One region of the Mesorhizobium sp. BH1-1-5 genome, then DNA from elsewhere that is predicted to be linked to it. Evidence: riboswitches for the same ligand, from Rfam matches in the RefSeq annotation. Region 1 holds a riboswitch; the other holds the start of a gene.
The links. Region 1 has a riboswitch for S-adenosylmethionine ahead of metX (homoserine O-acetyltransferase MetX). Riboswitches for the same ligand answer to the same signal wherever they lie in the genome.

Region 1 (11,117 bases):
CGCCGCCAGGATCGGCGCCTCTTCCGGCGCGTCGATGATCGCCGTCTGCCCGCTTTTGGGATCATGGACCAGCACGCCGAAATTGTCGGTGCGGCACATGAACTGCTCGATTTCGACCGGCATCGCATGTCTCCATTCGTCGTCGCAGACATAGGGCGGCCGACCGCCGATGTCATGTCGCAGACATAGGGCGGCCGACCGCCGATGTCATCCTGGTTTGTCTGGTTTGTCGGACCTGGCGCCTTTGTCGAACTTTCCGCCTTTGTTGAACTTGGGCCCCGTCGCGGCTACCGTCCCGCGCATGCATTCGGATATCGTCGACCTGCGTTCCTTCTACTCGACCACGCTCGGGCGCCTTGCCGAGCGTTCGATCACCATGGCGCTGTCGTCCATATGGGCAACCGTTCCCAACGAACGGCTGGTCGGCCTCGGCTATACGCTGCCATGGCTGGAACGCTTCGGCGCCGATGCCGAGCGGGTCTTTGCCTTCATGCCGGCGACGCAGGGCGCGGTGGTGTGGCCGGCGGCCGGGCCGACCGCGACGGCGCTGGTGTTCGACGAGGAGCTGCCGCTGGTCGATTCCTGTATCGACCGCGTGCTTTTGGTGCACTCGCTCGAACATGCCGAAAACCCGCGCGAGACGCTGAACGAGATCTGGCGCGTGCTGTCGCCGGCGGGCAGGGTCGTCATCGTCGTGCCCAACCGGCGCGGCGTCTGGGCGCGGTTCGAGCACACGCCCTTCGGCAATGGCCGGCCGTTCTCGCGCGGCCAGCTGACCGAGTTGCTGCGCGAGGCGAATTTCACCCCGGCGACGTGGAGCGACGCGCTGTTCTTCCCGCCATCGCCACGGCGTTTCATGATGCGCTTCCACAACGTGCTGGAGAAGGCCGGCCGGCGGTTCTGGCCGATCTTTTCCGGCGTCATCGTCGTCGAGGCGCAGAAGCGGCTCTATCAGGGCGTGCCGGTCGCGCAGCGCGCCTCTCGCCGCGTCTTCGTGCCGGTCTTCTCGCCACAGGGCGCGACGCGGCTTGGCCGGCATGCGCGCCCTGCCAAGTGACGCGTTCGTGATCGCTACCGCGCCTTGCATCGCTCGGCGATCGTCACCCTATCTGAGGCAAGCGTGATCTAAGGCAAGCGCGACCAGCGCGGCGTTCGTGACCGCTGCGGAAACCAGGAATATCCTTCATGGACAACCAGACCGATAAAAAGCCTGGCCCAAAAAAGGCCGCCGTCTCGGTCGAGGCGAGCAGCCTCGCCGACCAGGTGGCGACGATCAAGCAGGGGCTGAAATCCTCGCCGGTGCGCAGGCAGCTTGCCTGGGTCTCCATCGGCATCGTCGCGGTCATCATCGCAACCTCGATCGGACAGGTCCTGCTCAACCGCTGGAACCAGCCTTTCTACGATGCGCTGGCGCGGCGCGACATGGCTGATTTCCTGCACCAGCTTATGGTCTTCGCGATGATCGCCGGCGGGCTTCTGGTGCTCAATATCGGCCAGACCTGGCTCAATCAGATGATCCGCTTGCGGCTGCGCGAGGCGTTGACGCTTGATCTGATCGATCAATGGATGCGCCCGGCGCGTGCCTTCCGGCTGGCCAATGCGGGCGCCATCGGCGTCAATCCCGACCAGCGCATGCAGCAGGATGCGGCTCACCTGTCGGACCTGTCGACGGATCTCGGAGTCGGCCTGCTGCAGTCCTTCATCCTGCTTGTCTCCTTCATCGGCGTTCTGTGGGAGCTGTCTTCCGGCTTCGTGTTCCACGTCGGCGGCTATTCACTGGCGATCCCGGGCTACATGGTCTGGGCCGCGTTCATCTATGCCGGCATCGCCTCCTGGCTGAGCTGGCTGGTCGGACGTCCGCTGATCAGCCTCAACAGCGAGCGCTACACCCGCGAAGCCGAGCTGCGCTCCTCCATGGTGCGGATCAACGAGAATGTCGACGCGATCGCGCTCTATCACGGCGAGCCCGATGCCAAGCGGCGGCTCGAAATCGATCTCGGCACGGTGCTGGGCGCCATGCGGCGCATCTTCACCGCGCAGATCAACCTGTCCTGGGTGACCGACACCTATGGCTGGATAACGGTGGTGGCGCCCATCCTGGTGGCTTCGCCGGTCTATTTCTCGGGCGACATCTCGTTCGGCGGGCTGATGATGGCGGTCGGCGCCTTCAACCAGGTCCATTCGTCGCTGCGCTGGTTCATCAACAACATCGGCAGCATCGCCGACTGGCGCGCGACGCTGATGCGCGTGGCGGACTTCCGCATAGCGCTCACCGAGACCGATGCGCTGCACGACACGGAAAAACGCATCCAATTCGGAGAGAACGCCAATGGCAGCCTGACCTTCGACAAACTTCAGGTGTCTTCGCCGGAAGGCTGCACCAAGCTTGCCCAGACCGATGTCGAAATCCACTCCGGCGAGCGCGTCATGATCACCGGCGAGCCGGGCGCGGGCAAGACATTGTTCTTCCGCGCCATTGCCGGCCTGTGGCCATGGGGGAGCGGCCGGATCGGCCTGCCGGCCGGCGAGACCCCCATCTTCGTGCCGCGCGTGCCCTATTTCCCGGCCGGCACGTTGCGCGAGGTTCTCGACCATCCGAATGGCGAGCCTCCGGCCAGCGATGCCGAGATCGAGGCGGTGCTCGCCGAGGTCGGCCTCGACCGGCTGGCAGCCGCCCTCGACCATCCCGGGCGCTGGGAACGCGAGCTCGGCGATGACGAACAACGGGCGCTGGCTTTCGCCAGGCTCGCCCTGCGCAAGCCGAAATGGGTGATCATCGACGAAGCGCTCGACGCGTTCGACGGGCCGTCCCTAAGGCGCGTGCTGGCCATGCTGCAGAAACGCCTGCCCGAAACCGCGATCATCAATATCGGGCGCGGTCAGCACAACAACCAGTTCTTCCCCCGCTCGCTGAACATCGTGAAGGATTCCGGGGCCCAGGCACTGAAACCCGCGCGCGTTCGGGCAGGGGCGATCGAGCCGCCGCCTCCGGCGGCGCGCCGCAAGAAGGAATCAACGGAAGCCTAAAGCGCGTCGCGCTGAAACGGATCCAGGCGACGCGCTTTAAGCCTTTGTTTTGATGCATGTCGTTGTCCCAGAACCGCTGCGCACTTCTGGGCGACATGCATTAAGATAATTTCAGGAAAAGCGCGGGCGGCTTTCTGTCACGGTCGCCTCACGAAACGATCAGATCGCCCGGGCGCCGTATTTGGCGCGGAACTCGTCGTAGCAGTCGCGCCGCCCGCGGCGGCCGACGACATAGCCGCGCAAGAGTTCGGCCGGCGAGTAGCCGAGCGACTTGGACGACCGGTTGGCGTGGTAGCCCGAAAATGCCTGCGGCAACCTGCCCTTGAGGATATCGGCGATGATCTGCCGCGCGATCATGTAAGGCGGAACGTCGGGATAGCGGTCGGCGATATAAGGATGCTTGTCGATCAGATTGGCGTAGGCCTCGACATAGCCGTCGCGGCGGCCGGAGATCGAATTCTCCGAATTGTATTTCTTCCAGTCGATGTCCTCGGACAGCAAGGCGCCGCTGCGTTGGGCAAAGCGCAGCAGCAGTTCGCGGTCCTGCATGCGCGTCACGTCGCTGTCGTAGCCGCCGATCGCGAGCAACGACTCGAGCCTCGCCGTGATTGCCGAGCCGGCAATGAAGATGGTCTGCGAGACCAGGGCGCGCTGCAGCGTGCCCTTGTCGAGGAAGGCTTCGCGATTGATGCATTTGGTGCTGCGGCCGCCCTTCAGCGACAGGAAGGAACTGATCAGCACTTCGAGCGAAGGCTTCTCGTCGAAGCGCGCCAGCGTCCGCTCCAGCCGGTCCGGCAGATAGACATCGTCCGAATCAAGAAACGTCACGACCGGTGCCCGCGCGCGCTCGATGCCCGCATTGCGCGCAGCATTGGCGCCGCGCCATTTGGCGCCGACGTAAATCAGCCTCGGGTCGCGAATTTCGGCCAGCGCGGCAGCCGTGCCGTCGGTCGAACCGTCGTCGACCACGATATGCTCGAAGTGGGTAAGTGTCTGCGCCAGAACGCTTTCCACCGCGCGCACGACCTGGCTACGCCGGTTGTGGGTCGGCGTGATCACTGAGATCAGCGGAACGTCCTGGTTCGACATCGGGCTGCCACCGCCGGTCGGATCTGGTGTTTGTCGGATGGGTCCGATGGCGATCTTCGTTCCCACCTCTGATTTGCGGCAAACGCTACAAAAAAGCCCCGCTTGTGTCACGCCATGCCGGCCCAGAAATGCCGAAATTGGTGGCTTTTCTGCAACATTGCGGTTTGATGGCAACACATCGGCGTTCCGGCCGGCGTGACGGGCCGCCGGCCAGGGGACAGCGGCAAGAACCATACGCTTGTGGAACTCGGCCTCCGCGGCATCAGCGCCTCAGCAAAAACACCGCCTGCTGGCCGAAGAAGTTCCAGAACCACCAGGGCATCGACAGGCCGATCTTCTGGCCGTTGGCGTCGAGCGCGGTCGCTTTCTCGACGGTCGCGCCGAGTTCCTCGCACAGGTTGACGAAGTCGCGGATGGTGCAGAAGTGGATGTTGGGCGTGTCGTACCAGGAGTAGGGCAGGTCCTTGGTGACCGGCATCCTGCCCTTGACCAGCAGTGAAAAGCGCACGCGCCAATGGCCGAAATTGGGGAAGGAGACGATGGCGCGGTTGCCGATCCTGAGCAGCTCGTCGAGCACGACCTTCGGGTTGCGGGTCGCCTGCAGCGTCTGCGACAGCACGACGAAGTCGAAGCCCTTGTCGGCGTAGAATTTCAGATCCGTGTCGGCGTCGCCCTGGATAACCGATAGCCCGCGCGCCACGCATTCGTTGACGCCGCGCTGCGACAGTTCCAGACCGCGGCCGTCGACCTGCCTGGTCTCCTGCAGGAGTTCCAGAAGCACGCCGTCGCCCGAGCCGACGTCGAGGACGCGCGAATTGGCCGGGATCAGGTCGGTGACGACGTCGAGGTCGACACGCTGGGCGCGATTGACGGTCATGGCGTCGCCTCCTGCGTGGCGCATGATCCCCGTCCGAAAGGCCCGCTGCGTTTCGGGGTCATGCGCTGAGCCCTCTGGCGCGGGCGGCCGACGCGACGAAGCCGTTGATGGCCGCGAACAGCTCCGGCTCGTCGAGCAGGAAGGCGTCGTGGCCGCGATCGGTCTCGATCTCGACGAAGGAGACGGAAGCGCCCGCGGCGTTCAGGGCATGCACGATCGATCGGCTCTCCTCGGTCGGGAACAGCCAGTCGCTGGTGAAGGAGACCAGGCAAAAGCGCGTCTTGGTGCCGGCGAAAGCGTCGGCAAGGCGCCCGCCGTGGTCGGCGGCAAGGTCGAAATAGTCCATGGCGCGGGTCAGATAGAGGTAGGAGTTGGCGTCGAAGCGGTCGACGAAGGTCATGCCCTGGTGGCGCAGATAGCTCTCGATCTGGAAATCGGCGTCGAAGCCGAAGGTCAACGCCTCGCGGTCCTGCAGGTTGCGGCCGAACTTGCGGTGGAGCGCTGCTTCCGAAAGGTAGGTGATGTGGGCGGCCATGCGCGCGACGGCGAGCCCCTTTTCCGGGCGCTTGCCGAAATCGAGATATTTGCCGCCATGCCAGTCCGGATCGGCCATGACGGCCTGTCGGCCGACTTCGTGGAAGGCGATGTTCTGCGAGGAATGGCGGGCGCCAGTGGCGATCGGCAGGGCGCAGAACACGCGCTCCGGGTAGCTTGCGGCCCATTCCAGCACCTGCATGCCGCCCATCGAGCCGCCAAGCACGCAAAACAGCTTTTCGATGCCGAAATGATCGATGAGCATCGCCTGCGCGCGCACCATGTCGCGGATGGTGATGATCGGCAGGTCGAGCCCGTACGGCTTGCCAGTCGCCGGATTGGTCGAGGCCGGGCCGGTCGAGCCGAGGCAGCCGCCGACGACGTTGGAGCAGATGACGAAGAAACGGTTGGTGTCGATGATCTTGCCGGGGCCGATCAGCACCTCCCACCAGCCCGGCTTGCCGGTCACCGGGTTGGTGTTGGCGACGTGCTGGTCGCCAGTCAGCGCGTGACAGACGAGGATGGCGTTGGAGCGCGCGTCGTTGAGCGTGCCGTAGGTCTGGTAGGCGATCTGGAAAGGCGAAAGGATAGTGCCGGCATCGAGCTTCAGCGGCTTGTCCGGGCCGAACTGCAGCACCGGGCTCGACGGATGGTCGACCTCGTCCTTGGTTCTTGCAGCGCGCTGAGCGGCCATGTCCGTCCTCATCCTGTGCCGCATCGGTCTCGTCCGATGCGGTGTCCGGCCGGCAGCGGACAACAAAAAACCGGCATTGCCGTCGCAAAGCCGGTTACAGGTTGCAAACGGCCCTTTAGCGAGTTGTTTAACGTGGCTGCAAGCCGACCGGCCAAATCACCACGGGAGTCTGCAGACCTTCTAGGACCAGCGCCGCGCTTCGTCAACGGGTAGCCTGGCAGGCCGACACATGGCACGCATTTCTCGTCGCAGATTCTTGCCGGAAAGCCGCATGACGCCTTCGCGGAATCTGCTCAGCGCTTCGGCGCAACGCCCAGTTCGCTGCGCCGCCAGGCCGAAGGCGAAATGCCGATGGATCGCTTGAATTCGCGGCCGAAATGATAGACGTCGCAAAAGCCGCATGTCTCGGCAATCTCGGCGATCGGCTGGTCGTCCTGCACCAGCAGCGACTGCGCGTGCATCAACCGCTCGCGCATCAGCCACTGATGCGGGCTGGTGCGAAGATAGCGCTGAAACATCCGCCGGGTCTGCGACGGCCCGAGCCCGGTGGCGGCTGACAGAGCCGACGCGTTCCATGCAAAACCGAGCGCCCCGCGCATCGCTTCGATCCCGGAAGCGAGCGGTTTCGGCAGGTCGTCGCTGTCGGGCCCCGCCAATGCGCGATCGATCAGGAGCAGGAATTCGGCAACCAGATGCGAAAGGCGCAGATCGAGGCTGGCGTCGCGGCGGCGCAACGCGGCAAACAGGCGCTCGAACCACGGGACCGGAGCCGCTCCCTCGGCGAAGGTGGCGCGCGGCGCGTCCTCGCCGAACAGCTTGCGCCGCAGGATCGCCGGCTCCGGCCCGTCCAGCCTGAACCAAAGCACCGTCCAGGGATCCCGGGGATCGGCGGAATGGACATGCGGCGCCTCGTTCGCCATCCAGACCAGTTGACCAGGGCCGACGTCGATCCTTTGCCCAAGCGTTTCGACATAGCCGGCACCGGCAAGACAATAGAGGATGTCCTGTCCGGGATAGATGGCGCGTTCTATCCGGTAATCCGGCCCGGCGGCGACTTTTCCGGCGCGCAGCACGCTGAACGCGGCCCGGGTCCAGGCCGGGGCTGGCATATAGTGGAAACTCTCAATTACGGACGTCCTTTTTTGCATGCGCGCTTTATACAAAAAATGCGTTCCCTTTGTCCATTTTGTTCCCCGGTGGAGGGGCTAAATTTCTCTTCATGAGCCTGGCAATTCCGGCCGGAAACGAATCGGAACCGGGCCTTCAAAAAGGTTCAGGGGCGCCCGCGCGGCATCGCGGGACGCTCGGGGTTCCAGGGAGAATACCGATGCTCGCGATGACCAGACACGAGGCCGAACTCTACGCACGCGACGGCTACATCATTCGCCGTGGCCTGCTGGGCGCCGGCGAAGTCGCCAACTTTCGCGACCACGCCCGCAAGCAGCTCGAAAAGGAGCAGAGCAATGGCGGCGTGATGTCCAAGGGCGACAAGGAGGGCAAGACCACGCTTTTGAAGATGTGGACCAAGGCCGAGGACGACAAATACGGCCTGCTGGCCCGCGACGAGCGCATGGTCGACCTGGCCGAGGACGCCGTCGGCAAGCCGATCTACCTCTACAGCCACAAGATGACGATGAAGCAGCCTAACGAAGGCGGCGCGTGGGAATGGCACCAGGACTTCGGCTATTGGTACAATTACGGCTGCCTGGCGCCGGAAATGATGAGCATCTACGTCGCGCTCGACAAGGCCACGCGCGAAAACGGCTGCCTTCAGGTGCTCAAGGGCACGCACAAGCTCGGCCGCCTCAACCATATCCGCGAGAATGACCAGACCAATGTCGAGCAGGAGCATCTCGAAGCGGCCCTCAAGCGTTTCGAGCACATCTATGTCGAGATGGAGGCGGGCGACGGCCTGATCTTCGACGGCAACCTGCTGCACCGCTCGGACGCGAACCGCTCCGACACATATCGCTGGGGCTACATCTGCTCCTACAACGCCGTCGAGAACGCGCCTTTCAAGAAGGTGCGCGAATACGGCAACTACGAACAATTGCGCAAGGTGCCTGCGGGCTCTTTCCAGCAGGCTTCGTGAGCAGGCCCGGCCGGGCGCAGGCCCGGCCTTGAGGACATCGATCCGGGCCTGGGCCCAGGCCACGGATCGATGGGAAGATGAAGAACAGCGACGGACGGCTGCAGCCGTCACGCCGCCGTCGAGGGAGGAATGGATGGCCGATACGGTCAGGAGCGGCGCGCGCGCGGCAGCCGCAGGCCGGTTTGAATTGTCGCGACTCTTGCGGGTCCGTGAGGCTGGCGTGTTCATCGCGCTGGTCGTAATCTGCCTGTTCCTGACCTTCGCGACCGACGCCTTCCTCACCTCGCTGAACCTCTTGAACATAGGCCGACAGGTTTCGCTGCTCGGGATCATGGCGGTCGGCATGACGTTCGTGCTGATCTCCGGCGAGGTGGATCTGTCCGTCGGATCGACCTACGCCTTCTCCGGGCTTGTCACCGGCATGCTGATCATCGCCGGCTGGGGGTTGCTGCCGGCGCTCGCGGTCGGCCTCTTCGCCGGCGCCGTCATCGGCGTCATCAACGGTATCCTGTCCACCTACGGCCGCCTGCCTTCGCTCATCGCCACGCTTGGCATGCTCAGCATCGTGCGCGGCGCCGCGCTCATCCTGACCAACGGCCAGCCCGTCACCGTCAACGCGCGCAACGGCGCGCTTCCCGACGTTCTCGAGACCTTCAGCTTCATGGGGCAGGGCTATCTGTTCAGCGTCATTCCGATGCAGCTCGTGTTCTTCGCCATCATCGCCGTGCTGGCATGGCTGGTGCTTTCCTATTCGAACTTCGGTTTCCGGGTGTATGCCGTGGGCGGCAGCGCCAAGGCGGCGCGCGTGTCGGGCATTTCCGTCAACACCGTGAAGATCTGGGCCTTCGTGCTGATGGGGCTGCTCGCCGCCTTCGCCGGCATCCTCAGCCTCGCCTTCCTGCCCAGCGGGCAGGCTGGCCGCACCGGCCTCGGGCTGGAGCTCGACGTCATTGCCGCGACCATCGTCGGCGGCGCCTCGCTGTCGGGCGGCGAGGGCACCATCCTTGGAACCATACTCGGCGTGCTGATCATCGGCGTGATGCGCAACGGCCTTGTGCTGATGGGTGTGTCGCCCTTCGTGCAGGAGCTGATGATCGGCCTCGTCATCATCATCGCCGTCGGCATCGATAAATGGACCACGCGCCGCGCGACCTAGAACCGGATCCAGGTTTCAGGCCGCAACTTGAAATCTGAATCCGGTTCTAAATCAAAGAGATAGAACATGATGTCGTCCGGAAACCGCTGCGCACTTTTCGGCATCATGCTCTGAGGGCAATCAAGCCAAACAAAAAAGGGAGGACTATCCATGAAAATCAGACACATCATTCTCGCGGCGGCGCTCAGCCTCTTGCCCGCGCTCGCGCATGCCGAGGCCAAGCTCGCCGATTTCTCGCTCGCCGACCGCATCAAGGCCAAGATCGCCGCCGGCCAACCGCTCGACATCTATGTTTCCTACCATGACGTCTCGAACGAGTTCGCGCCGTTCATGAAGGCCGGCGTCCAGCGCGCGGCGACCTCCGACAAGGTCAACGCGCAGTTCATCGGCCCGGTCGGCGCCGACGCCGACGGCCAGATCAGCGAGATCGAGACGCTGATGAGCAAGATGGACGGCCTGGCGATTTCGTCGGTGTCGACCGACGCGCTGGCGCCGCTGATCGACAAGGTGATCGCCGCCGGTATCCCGGTCGTCACCTTCAACACCGACAATCCCGAAAGCAAGCGCCTGGCTTTCGCCGGCCAGGACCTCGTGCAGTCGGGCCGCGAGGCCGGCAAGCTGATGGCCAAGGTCCTCGGCGGCAAGGGCAAGGTGATGATCACCACCATCGACGCCGCCGCCCAGTGGTCGCTCGATCGCGAAAAAGGCGTGCGCGAGGCGCTGAAGGCCGAGCCCGGCATCGAGGTGGTCAGCACGCTGAACACCGGCACCGATCCGCAGAAGATCTATTCGGCGATCGAGAACGCCATGCTGGCGAACCCCTCGATCTCCGGCGTCCTGTCGCTGGAATGCTGCTCCACTCCCGCCGCCGGCACCTGGGTCGAGCGCAACAAGGCCGCCGACAAGGTGAAGGTGGTCGGCTTCGACCTGCTCGACCAGACCGTGCAGCTCGTGCAGAGCGGCGACGTGCAGGCCACGATCGACCAGGCTCCGGAAAAGCAGGGCTTCGCCGCGGTCGACCTCATCGTCCAGTTCCTCAAGGGCCAGACGATCGAGAACCTCGACACCGGCGTCGGCGTCTACACCAAGGAGAACATCGCCGAGGTGGCCAAGAAGTAACAAGGCCAGCGTGACGGCCGGCGGGCCACAGGTCCCGCCGGCCGTCGAGCCAGCTCGATGACGGCCGCCCCCTCGCTCGCAAACATCGTCGAGATCGCCGGACTGACCAAGCGGTTCCCCGGCATGCTCGCGCTTGATCGTATTTCCGTCGGCTTCCGGGCCGGCGAGGTTCACGCCGTGATCGGCGAGAACGGCGCCGGCAAGTCGACCCTGATGAACATCCTGGCCGGCGACCTGCGCCCCGATGGCGGCAAGCTTCGGGTCGACGGCAGGGAGGTGAAACTGGCCTCCCCGCTCGACAGCCGCGCCCATGGCATCACCGTCGTCTACCAGGAGCTGGCGCTCTGCCCGACGATGAGCGTGGCCGAAAACATCATGATGTCGGACATGGCGGCGCGCTCGGCCGTTTCGCTGCTGCCACGCGACATGATGCGGCGGGAGGCGCGGGACGCGCTCACCCGGCTCGGCATGGGCGGCCTCGACCCCGACACCAAGGTCGGTCGTCTCTCGGTCGCCGAGATGCAGCTGG
Region 2 (11,117 bases), on a different contig from region 1:
CGGCAATCCGCTGGCGATGGCGGTCGGCAACGCGGTGCTCGACGTGGTTCTGGCCGATGGCTTCCTCGAGGACGTGCAGCGCAAGGCGCTGCTTCTGAAACAGGGGCTGGCTGGGGTCGCGGACGAGTTTCCCGATGTCATCGAGGGCATCAGGGGAACCGGCCTGATGCTCGGCCTGAAATGCGCCATGCCAAACACCAAGGTGAACATGGCGCTGCGCGACCAGCACCTGCTTGCCGTGCCGGCAGGCGACAATGTCATCCGCCTCCTGCCGCCGCTCACCGTTGCCGACGGGGAGATCGGCGAGGCGCTGGAGCGCATTCGCGCCGGCGCCAAGGGGCTGACCGACGCGATTGCGGCCGAAGCCGCGAAATAATTTCTGGAAACCTGCCGATGAGTGTTCGCCACTTCACCGATCTATCCGCCGTTTCCGCGGGCGACCTGCGCATCATGCTGGACGACGCGATGGCGCGAAAGACCAGGCTCAAGGCGGGTGAGCGTTCCAAACCGCTCGACGGCAAGGTGCTGGCCATGATCTTCGACAAGCCGTCGACGCGCACGCGCGTGTCCTTCGACGTCGGCATGCGCCAACTCGGCGGCGAGACCATCATGCTGACCGGCACCGAGATGCAGCTCGGCCGTTCGGAGACCATCGCCGACACAGCAAAAGTGCTGTCGCGCTACGTCGACGCCATCATGATCCGCACCACCTCGCATGACCGGCTGCTGGAGCTCACCGGAAACGCCACCGTTCCGGTCATCAACGGGTTGACCGACGACACGCATCCCTGCCAGCTCATGGCCGACATCATGACCTATGAGGAGCATCGCGGTCCGGTGGCCGGCAAGACCTTCGCCTGGACCGGCGACGGCAACAATGTGCTGCATTCGCTGCTCGAAGCCTCGGCACGGTTCCGCTTCAATCTCAATGTCGCGGTGCCCGAAGGCAGCGAGCCTTTCGAGAAATATGTCGACTGGTCGAAGGCCAATGGCGGCAAGGTCAGGTTTTCCAGGTCCGCCGAAGAGGCCGTCGACCAGGCCGACTGCGTCGTCACCGACAGCTGGGTCTCGATGGGCCAGGAGCATCGCGCCCGTGGCCACAACGTCTTCCTGCCCTATCAGGTTAATGCGGCGCTGATGGCCAAGGCCAAGCCCGATGCGTTGTTCATGCACTGCCTGCCCGCGCATCGCGGCGAGGAGGTCACCGACGAGGTGATCGACGGGCCGCATTCGGTGGTCTTCGACGAGGCCGAGAACCGGCTGCACGCCCAGAAGGCGGTGCTGGCCTGGTGCCTGGGCGCTTGAGAAGGGCCGACCCGATGGCTCCGGCCCGATCGGTGTAAACTTGATCCGGGGATATGTGATGCCTATTTGCGGGCCATCACGTAAATTGAACGCGCTTCGACGCATGCGGCTCATCGGGTTGCATGGCTGCGCCCCGGAGTTTTGTCATGTTGGAAACCCATACCTTGGCTGAGCATAAACCCCAACTCGGTGAATTCGGCTTCGCCGGCGACGATCACGTCGTGCCCTATGAGGTCGCGCCGCTCGATGTGCGCGGTCGCACCGTGCAGCTCGGGCCGATGCTCGACGCCATCTTGAGCCGCCACGATTATCCCGAGCCGGTCGCCCGCCTGCTGGCGGAAGCCTGCGTGCTCACCGTGCTGCTCGGCACCTCGCTGAAGTTCGAAGGCAAGTTCATCCTGCAGACCCGCACCGACGGTCCGGTCGATATGCTGGTGGCTGACTTCAGCACGCCGGATGCGCTGCGCGCCTATGCGCGCTTCGATGCCGACCGGCTGCAGGCGCTGATCGCCGCCGGCGAGACCTCGCAGCAGGTGCTGCTTGGCGACGGCGTGCTGGCTTTGACCATCGACCAGGGCGCGCATACGCAGCGCTACCAGGGCATCGTGCAGCTCGACGGCACCTCGCTGGAGGATGCCGCGCGCACCTATTTCCGGCAGTCGGAGCAGATCCCGACTGAGATCAAGATGTCGGTCGCCAAGCTGGTCACGCCCGGCCCGGCCGGCGCGCGCGAGCAGTGGCGCGCCGGCGGCATCCTGGCGCAGTTCCTGCCGCAGGCGCCGGAGCGCATGCGCGTGCCCGACATTTCGGGCGGCGACGGCGATCCGCGGGACGTTACGCATCAGCCGGCCGACAATTCCTGGCAGGAATTGCTGGCGCTGCTCGGCACTATCGAGCCGACCGAGCTGATCGACCCGACGGTGGGCGCCGAGCGGCTGCTCTACCGGCTGTTCCACGAACACGGCGTGCGCGTCTTCCGCGGCGTGCCGGTCGCCGACCAGTGCTCCTGCTCGCGCGAGAAGATCCACGGCATCCTCGAAGGCTTTTCGGCGCAGGAGATCAAGGACTCGACCGAGGACGGCGGCATCCATGTCGCCTGCGAGTTCTGCTCGACGCAATACGACTTCGATCCGGCCGAATTCGTGAAGTAAGAAAGCTCCGGTTCCTCTCCCCACTTCGTGGGGCTAGGAACTCGAGTTCTTTAATTCACCGTGCGCCTCGTCCCCGGCATGTCGAGCGAGAAAGCCGGAATGGCGATATCGAACGTCTCGCCGCGGCCGTTGCGCATCGTGTAGTGGCCGACCATGATGCCCGACGGCGTCGAGAGCGGGCAGCCTGAGGTGTACTGATAGCTGTCGCCGGGATTGAGTTCCGGCTGGTCGCCGACGACGCCGGCGCCGCGCACCTCCTCGACCCGGCCTCGCCCGTCGGTGATATGCCAGTAGCGCGACAGAAGTTGCACGAATTCATCGGAACGGTTGTCGATCGTCACCTGGTAGCCCCAGACATAGCGGTTCTCGGACGGATCGGAGCGGTCCTCCAGATAGAAGGGCCTGACCAGGACTTCGATGTTGCGCGTCACTGCGCGATACATGGGCCACTCCGGTTGCCGCCGCGGAACATTCGTCGCGCTTCGCTGTTTGACGCGCAGCGCCGACCGTCCTGCCAGCCTTGTAGGCGCAGGTGCCGAAAAACAATGTCATTTAAGTGACACATGACAATGTTGGTGTGCACAAACCGTGCCGGGCGACTCGGACATTCTGTCGACGGATGAAACGGCCGCTGTGGCCTGAAGCAATTGCAGGAAAAGTGTGAGCGGTTTCCCGTCCGGGATCGCGTGAAAACAAAGAGATAGAGCGGTTCGCCGTTTTCGCTGAAACGGTGAAACGCCCTGTCGGGAGTGACCAGATCTCGATGGAACCGACTATCGCAGCCGGCCTGGCTTCGTCAGCCCTTCTCCTATCCAATCTCGCCAGCATCCTGCTCGCCTCGTCGCGGCTCAGACGGCGGCGTGTCATTGCGCCGCCCGCAGCAGGCACCCAGCCGGTCTCGATCATCGTTCCCTTGCGCGGCGTCGAGCCGTTCGCGCAGGAGACCTTGCAGCGCGCCTTCTCGCTCGACTGGCCCCGCTATGAGCTGATCTTCTGCGTCGCGCACGCCGAAGACCCGGTCGTCAGGCTCGTCAATGCGGCGATCGCGCGCTACCCGAAGGTTCCGGCGCGGCTGCTGATAGGAGACGACCGCATCAGCGCCAATCCCAAGCTCAACAACTGCGTCAAGGGTTGGCAGGCGGCGCGGCACGATTGGGTCGTCCTCGCCGATTCCAACGTGCTGATGCCGAGGGACTATGTCCAGCAGCTGATGGCGGCGTGGCGCGCGGATACCGGCCTCGTCTGCTCGACGCCGATCGGCTCGCGGCCGGACGGGTTTTGGGCCGAAGTCGAATGCGCGTTTCTCAACACCCTGCAGGCGCGCTGGCAATATGCCGGCGAGGCGCTCGGCCTTGGCTTCGCCCAGGGCAAGAGCATGCTGTGGAACAAGCCGATGCTGGACGCCAATGGCGGCATCCAGGCTTTGGCCGCCGAGATCGCCGAGGACGCGGCCGCCACCAAGCTGGTCAACAGCCTGGGCTTGCGCGTCAATCTCGTCGCCTCGCCTTTCGAGCAGCCGCTCGGCCAGCGTTCGCGCGCCGAAATCTGGTCGCGCCAGGCGCGCTGGGCGCGGCTGCGCCGGGTCACCTTCCCGCTGTTCTTCGCGCCGGAGATCCTGACCGGTGCGGCGATGGCGCTGCTGCTGGCGCTGGTTGCCGCGGCAGGCGCCGGCGTCAGCCTGCCCGGCACGGCTTTATGCGTGCTGGCGATCGCCTATTTGCCGGAATGCCTGCTGGCGTCGGCCAAGGGCTGGTACCTGTCGCCGCGCAGCGTCACCGCGATGATCGCGCGCGACTTCATGCTGCCCGCCATCTGGGCGCGCGCCTGGTTCGGCGGCGCCGTGGAATGGCGCGGCAACGCCATGACCATCCGCACCAAGGCGATGACCGAACTGGAAGAGCTCGCCTGAAGCAATTCCAGGAAAAGTGTGTGGCGCTTTTCCGCCCGGGATTGCGGCTCTGGAAGGCTCAGGCCGCGACTGGCAGTGGCTTTCTATTTGGCCGCCTTCAGCGCCTGCTCGATGTCCTCCAGCAGATCGTCGGCGTCCTCAAGGCCGACGGAGAGCCTGAGCGTGCCTGGCCCGATGCCCAGCTCTGCCCGCGCGTCGTCGCTCAGGTTCTTGTGGGTCGTCGTCGCCGGATGGGTGATCAGGCTCTTGGCGTCCCCGAGATTGTTCGAGATCAGCACGATGTCGAGCGCGTTCTGCAAGGCGAAGGCCGCCTGCTTGCCGCCCTTGACGTCGAGGCAGATCAGCGTCGAGCCGCCCGACATCTGCTTCTTCACGACATCCGCCTGCGGATGATCGGCGCGGCCCGGATAGATGATGCGTGCGATCTCCGGCCGTCCGGCCAGGAAATCGGCGATTTTGCCGGCGCTCTCGGTCTGCTGGCGCACCCGCAGCGGCAGCGTCTCCAGGCCCTTCAGTAGCGTCCAGGCGTTGAAGGGCGACAGGCTCGGGCCGGTGTGGCGGAAATAGTCGTGCAGGTTCTCGTCGATCCATTTCTTGTCCGACAGGATGACGCCGCCGAGGCAGCGGCCCTGGCCGTCTATATGCTTGGTCGCCGAATAGACGACGATATGGGCGCCGAGCAGCAAGGGCTTCTGCTGCAGCGGCGTTGCAAAGACATTGTCGACGATCACGCGCGCGCCGATCGAATTGGCGAGCTTGGCGACCGCGGCGATATCGACCACTTCCAGCGTCGGATTGGTCGGGCTTTCCAGGAAGAACAGCTTGGTGTTCGGCCTTACCGCCTTTTCCCAATTGGCGATGTCGGTGCCGTCGACCAGCGTCGCCTGGATGCCGTAGCGCGGCGCCAGCGTCTCGACCACCCAGCGGCAGGAACCGAACAGCGCGCGCGCCGCAACGATATGATCACCGGCCTTGACGCTGCAGAGCAGGGCGGCGGAAACGGCGGCCATGCCGGAGGCGGTGGCGCGGGCATCCTCGGCGCCTTCCAGCGCGCACATGCGCTTTTCGAACATATCGACGGTCGGGTTGGCGTAGCGCGAATAGATGAAACCCGGCTCCTCGCCCTTGAAGCGGGCTTCCGCGGCCTGCGCCGTTTCGTAGACATAGCCCTGCGTGAGATACATCGCCTCGGCGGTCTCGCCGTACTGCGAACGCAGCGTTCCGCCATGCACGAGTGCCGTTTGAGGTTTCCAGTTACGCTTCTTGGTGCTCATAGCCCTGCTTCCAGACACAAAAAAACCGGCCGCGAAGTCGCAACCGGTCCATATAGCCTTGCGGCTCGACGGTCCTTTAGCGACTTGTTTTACGTGGCTGCAAGCCGACCGGCCAAATCACCACGGGATAACGACCCTTTAAATGAGCGCCGCGCTTGCGTCAATTGCCGGCTCCATTAAGAGGTTTGTACCAGCAGAGCGGAGTAAGACTTTGCGGCAGACAGGCATTCTCCCCGACCAGGATATTTCCGCGCTGTTCCAGTCCGGTGCGCTGAAGTCGCCGCGCGCCCTCGATGCCGATCAGATCCAGCCGGCCAGCCTCGATCTCAGGCTCGGCGACAAGGCGTTTCGCGTGCGCGCCTCCTTCCTGCCTGGTCCGGACCACTTGGTCGCCGACAAGCTCGAGCGGCTGAAGCTGCACGAGATCGATCTCACCGGGGGCGCGGTGCTGGAAACGGGCTGCGTCTACATAGTGCCGCTGCTCGAAAGCCTGGCGCTGCCGGCGAACGTATCGGCCTCGGCCAATCCGAAGAGCTCGACCGGCCGGCTCGACATCTTCACCCGCGTCATGACCGATCGCGGCCACGAGTTCGACAAGATCGCCGCCGGCTATCGTGGGCCGCTCTATCTCGAAGTCAGCCCGCGCACCTTCCCGATCGTCGTGCGCGCCGGCTCGCGGCTATCGCAGATCCGTTTCCGCACTGGTAACGCGTTGCTCTCGGAGAACGAGCTGCGCGACCTGCACCGCGCCGAGATGCTGGTCGCCACCGAGCCGCCCAACATTTCCGGCGGCGGCATCGCGCTCTCCATCGACCTCGACGGCGATAAGGACGGCCTTGTCGGCTATCGCGGCAAGCACCACACCGGCCTGGTCGATGTCGACAAGCGCGCCGCGCAGGATGTCGTCGATTTCTGGGAGCCGATCTACAAGAGCGGCGCCGGCGAGCTGGTGCTCGATCCGGACGAGTTCTACATCCTGGTCTCGCGCGAGGCGGTGCACGTGCCGCCGCTCTACGCCGCCGAGATGACGCCCTTCGATCCGCTGGTCGGCGAATTCCGCGTCCACTATGCCGGCTTCTTCGATCCGGGCTTCGGCCACTCCGCCGCCGGCGGCACCGGCAGCCGCGCCGTGCTCGAAGTGCGCAGCCACGAGGTGCCGTTCATCCTCGACCACGGCCAGATCGTCGGCCGTCTCGTCTACGAGCACATGCTGAAGCGGCCGCAGGCGCTTTACGGCACCGATCTAGGATCGAACTATCAGGCGCAGGGCCTCAAGCTCTCCAAGCATTTCCGCGCCGCGCGCTGATCCGCTGGCCTTGTCAGCCGCGAAACAGAAATTCTTTCGCCGCGCCAAGGCAGGCATGGAAGTCGCTGACAAAGAGCAGCTCGCGTTCAGTCAGGCGCTTTCTGCCCCAAAATCCTTTGGTCTGCTTAGTTTCATCAAGCGGTGAGCCTGGGCCCGCGCTTAACGGGAACAACTGCTTGTCGAGGCATGCGAGCACATAGGCTCGCGCGGAGTCGATACCGCAGGCCCTGGCTTTGTCGTTTAGCTGGTCGGCGCGCAGCGCCGACGTCATGCGATCCGCGTTGCGCATCAGAAAGATCGCTTGCGGCTTCGAGTAACCGGTGGCCAGAAGCCGGCTCGTCATCGTCGCTTGAGCTTGGCGGTAGGACTGCGGGCTGCATTTCGCGGCGCCGTAAGCCGCGGAGGAAGTGCAGGCGAGGGCAAGCATCACCCCCATCAAGACAATGCCGATCCGCTTGCGATCCATTTATCCTCCAGGCCTGGCGCTACCTCACAGCGCCTTCACCGCCACCTTCACCGGCTTTTCGATCTCCAGCGGGTTGCGCAGCGGCAGGCCGAAATCCTGCGCATCGATCTCGAACGTGTCGCCGGCCTCGGTCCTGATGCCGTCGGCGAAGGAGAGCGTCGCGGTGCCGAACATATGCACATGCACGTCGCCCGGCTGGCGGAAGGCCGAATATTTGAAATGGTGGTGCTCGAGATTGGCGATGGTGTGCGACATGTTCGCTTCGCCTGAGAGAAACGGCTTTTCCCACAACAGCTTGCCGTTGCGCCAGATGCGCGATGCGCCGCGGATGTCGGCAGGCAGGTCGCCGATCAGGATCTCGGGGCCGAACGAGGCGTTGCGCAGCTTGGAATGGGCGAGGAACAGATAGTTCACCCGCTCCGTCACATGGTCGGAGAACTCGTTCGACAGCGTAAAGCCGACGCGGAACGGCGCGCCGTCGTCGCCGATCACATAGATGCCGGCGATCTCCGGCTCCTCGCCGCCGTCCTGCGCGAAGGCCGGCGACACCAGAGGCGCGCCGGGCGCCACCGCCATCGTGCCATTGCCCTTGTAGAACCATTCCGGCTGCACGCCGGCCTGTCCCTTGGCCGGCTTGCCGCCTTCGAGCCCCATGCGGAACATCTTCATGGAATCGGTGAGCTGCTCTTCGCCGTCATTGAGCTTCTTGTGCATGGAATCGCGCGTCGCCGCGGAACCGAGATGCGTCAGGCCGGTGCCCGTGAGGTGCAGATGCGCGGGGTCCGGATGGTTGATCGGCGAGACCAGCCTGCCCCTCTTGTAGGCGGCATCGAGATCGACCGTCTCGCCATAGCCTTTGCGTTCGATCAGCGCTTCGAGCCCCGTGCCGGTCCGCGCGGCCTCCATCGCCAGCGAATAGACGCTGCGCGCGCCGTTGATGACCCTGGTCTTGCCGCCGCCATTGCGGGCGACGACGCGGATCGTCTCGGCGTCGTCGAGGATCTGGGAGATCAGCATGTTTCGAATCCTCTCTCATTTAGCGGCTGCCTGCGGGGCAAGCCTTACCCGGCGTGGCGTGGAGCGATCCACGACACGGTTGAAATTCTTCGTCCGGATTGCGCTCGCGAGCCTGGTCCTTGTCGGGACTTCTTGATGCCGACGGGTTGCCGGCAGCTTCGCGATCTGAAACCCGTATGCCTCCTGAACTTTGTTCCGGCCCTTAAGCCTTGTTCTTGTTGTAAACGTCGAAGATCACGGCGCCGAGCAGCACCAGGCCTTTGACCACCTGCTGCCAGTCGACATTGACGCCCATGATCGACATGCCGTTGTTCATCACGCCCATGATGAAACCACCGACCACGGCGCCGATTACCTGGCCGACGCCGCCCATTGCCGAGGCGCCGCCGATGAAGACGGCCGCGATGACGTCGAGCTCTGAGCCGAGACCGGCGGCCGGCACGGCCTGGCCGAGGCGCGCGGCGATGATCAGGCCGCCCAGCGCCGACAGCACGCCCATGTTGATGAAGACGAGCAGCGTCAGCCTTTCGGTGTTGATGCCCGACAGCTGCGCGGCCTTGGCGTTGCCGCCCATCGCATAGATGCGGCGTCCGATGGTCATGCGCTTGGTGACGAAGACGAACAGCGAGATCAGCACGCCCATCACCAGGAGCACGACCGGCAGGCCCCGGTAGCTCGCGAACTGGAACACCAGGAACAGCGCCAGCGCGCTGCCGACCAGCGTCTTGATGACGAACAGCGGGAAGGGCTCCGCCTCATAGCCATGGCGCTCGCGCTTGCGCCGTGTCCTGAAGCCGAAATAGGCGTAGGCGAGCACCGCGATCAGGCCGAGCACGATGGTCGTCATATGCAGCGTAAGCCCACTGCCCAGGATGGTCTTGCCGGCGGCATTCACCGTCGGCGGGATCAGCACGAGCGGGCCGATGACGTCCGGGATAAAGCCGGAGCTCAGCGCCTTGAAGCTGTCCGGCAGCGGGCCGACCGAGGAGCCGCCGCCAAGCAGCGCCTGGCAGATGCCGCGGAAGATCAGCATGCCGGCCAACGTCACGATGAAGCTCGGTATCCGGTGATAGGCGATCCAGTAACCCTGCGCCGCGCCTATGAGGCCGCCGACGATCAGGCAGACGATCGAGACCACCAGCGGATTCGAGAATATCCCGAGCGGCCAGATCACCATCATCATCGCCGCGAGCGCGCCGATGAAGCCGGCGACCGATCCCACGCTGAGGTCGATATAGCCGGCGACGATCACCAGCAGCATGCCGAGCGCCATCACGATGATGAACGAGTTCTGCTGCACCAGGTTGCTGAGGTTCACCGGTTTGAACAGTGTTCCCGACGTCGTGTACTGGAAGAACAGCATGATGACGATCAGCGCGATGATCAGGCCATATTCGCGCAGGTTCGTCGTCAGCGCCGAGACGGCGACGCGCTGTCCCTGCTTGACGTCCTCGGCGACGCCGCTTTGCGGCGCGGGAGCGCTGTCTGTGCTCATGATGCTTTTCCTTCTCCCCGAACGATGGCGCGCATGATTTTTTCCTGGCTTGCGTCGCTCGCCGCCATTTCGCCGACGATACGCCCTTCGTTCATGACATAGATGCGGTCGGAGATACCGAGCAATTCAGGCATTTCCGACGAGATGACGATGATCGCTTTGCCCTCGGCGGCGAGGCGCGCGATGATCGTGTAGATTTCGTACTTGGCGCCGACGTCGATGCCGCGGGTCGGCTCGTCGAGGATCAAAACCTCCGGATCGGCGAACAGCCATTTCGACAGCACCACCTTCTGCTGGTTGCCGCCCGAGAGGTTGCCGGTCAACTGATAGACGCTGGAGGCGCGGATGTTGGTCTTCTTGCGATAGTCGTTGGCGACGCTCATCTCGCGCATGTCGTCGATGACGCCGCGGCTCGAAACGCCGCCCAGATTGGCCAAAGTCACATTGTGCTTGATGTGGTCGATGAGGTTGAGGCCGTAGGTCTTGCGGTCCTCGGTGACATAGGCGATGCCACCTGCCACCGCCTTGCTCACTGACGAGAGGTCGATAGGCTTGCCTCGGAGCGACACCTCTCCGCTGATATGCCGGCCGTAGGAGCGGCCGAACAGGCTCATCGCGAATTCGGTGCGGCCGGCGCCCATCAGTCCGGCGATGCCGACCACCTCGCCTTTGCGCACATTGAGGTTGATGTTCTTGATCACCTGCCGCTCGGCATGGATCGGGTGGTACACCGACCAGTCCTTGACCTCGAAGATGATCTCGCCGATCTGCGGCTCGCGCGGCGGATAGCGGTCGTCGAGCGAGCGGCCGACCATCGAGGTGATGATGCGGTCTTCCGAGATATCTTTCCTCGGCAGGGTCTCGATGGTGCGCCCGTCGCGGATCACCGTCACCTTGTCGGCGACCCGGTTCACTTCGTTCAGCTTGTGCGAGATCAGGATCGAGGTCATGCCCTGGCGCTTGAACTCGAGCAGGAGGTCGAGCAGCGCCTGGCTGTCCTTTTCGCTGAGCGAGGCGGTCGGCTCGTCGAGGATCAAGAGCTTCACTTCCTTGCTGAGCGCCTTGGCGATCTCGACCAGCTGCTGCTTGCCGACGCCGATATTGGTGATCAGCGTCTTGGGGTCCTCGTTGAGCCCGACTTTCTTGAGCAGGGCGGCCGTGCGCGTTTCGTTGGCGTCCCAGTCGATGACGCCG

Region 2: linked by a shared signal. The riboswitch ahead of LB572_RS00835 (O-succinylhomoserine sulfhydrylase) and the one ahead of metX (homoserine O-acetyltransferase MetX) in region 1 are both predicted to bind S-adenosylmethionine.

The regions. Positions count from the first base shown of each region.
Region 1 is NZ_JAIUIM010000015.1:55,001-66,117, reverse strand. It holds gene gloB (hydroxyacylglutathione hydrolase) at 1-123, opposite strand, end outside; gene LB572_RS20510 (class I SAM-dependent methyltransferase) at 302-1,057, shown strand; gene LB572_RS20505 (ABC transporter ATP-binding protein/permease) at 1,186-3,027, shown strand; gene LB572_RS20500 (glycosyltransferase family 2 protein) at 3,187-4,116, opposite strand; gene metW (methionine biosynthesis protein MetW) at 4,379-4,993, opposite strand; gene metX (homoserine O-acetyltransferase MetX) at 5,052-6,221, opposite strand; SAM riboswitch at 6,317-6,394, opposite strand; gene LB572_RS20485 (AraC family transcriptional regulator) at 6,515-7,330, opposite strand; gene LB572_RS20480 (phytanoyl-CoA dioxygenase family protein) at 7,549-8,313, shown strand; gene LB572_RS20475 (ABC transporter permease) at 8,447-9,469, shown strand; gene LB572_RS20470 (sugar ABC transporter substrate-binding protein) at 9,620-10,588, shown strand; gene LB572_RS20465 (sugar ABC transporter ATP-binding protein) at 10,646-11,117, shown strand, end outside.
Region 2 is NZ_JAIUIM010000001.1:171,523-182,639, forward strand. It holds gene LB572_RS00810 (aspartate aminotransferase family protein) at 1-376, shown strand, start outside; gene argF (ornithine carbamoyltransferase) at 394-1,305, shown strand; gene LB572_RS00820 (Hsp33 family molecular chaperone) at 1,428-2,456, shown strand; gene apaG (Co2+/Mg2+ efflux protein ApaG) at 2,507-2,899, opposite strand; gene LB572_RS00830 (ceramide glucosyltransferase) at 3,220-4,365, shown strand; gene LB572_RS00835 (O-succinylhomoserine sulfhydrylase) at 4,449-5,639, opposite strand; SAM riboswitch at 5,696-5,773, opposite strand; gene LB572_RS00840 (2'-deoxycytidine 5'-triphosphate deaminase) at 5,851-6,945, shown strand; gene LB572_RS00845 (hypothetical protein) at 6,959-7,411, opposite strand; gene araD1 (AraD1 family protein) at 7,436-8,428, opposite strand; gene mmsB (multiple monosaccharide ABC transporter permease) at 8,631-9,923, opposite strand; gene mmsA (multiple monosaccharide ABC transporter ATP-binding protein) at 9,920-11,117, opposite strand, start outside.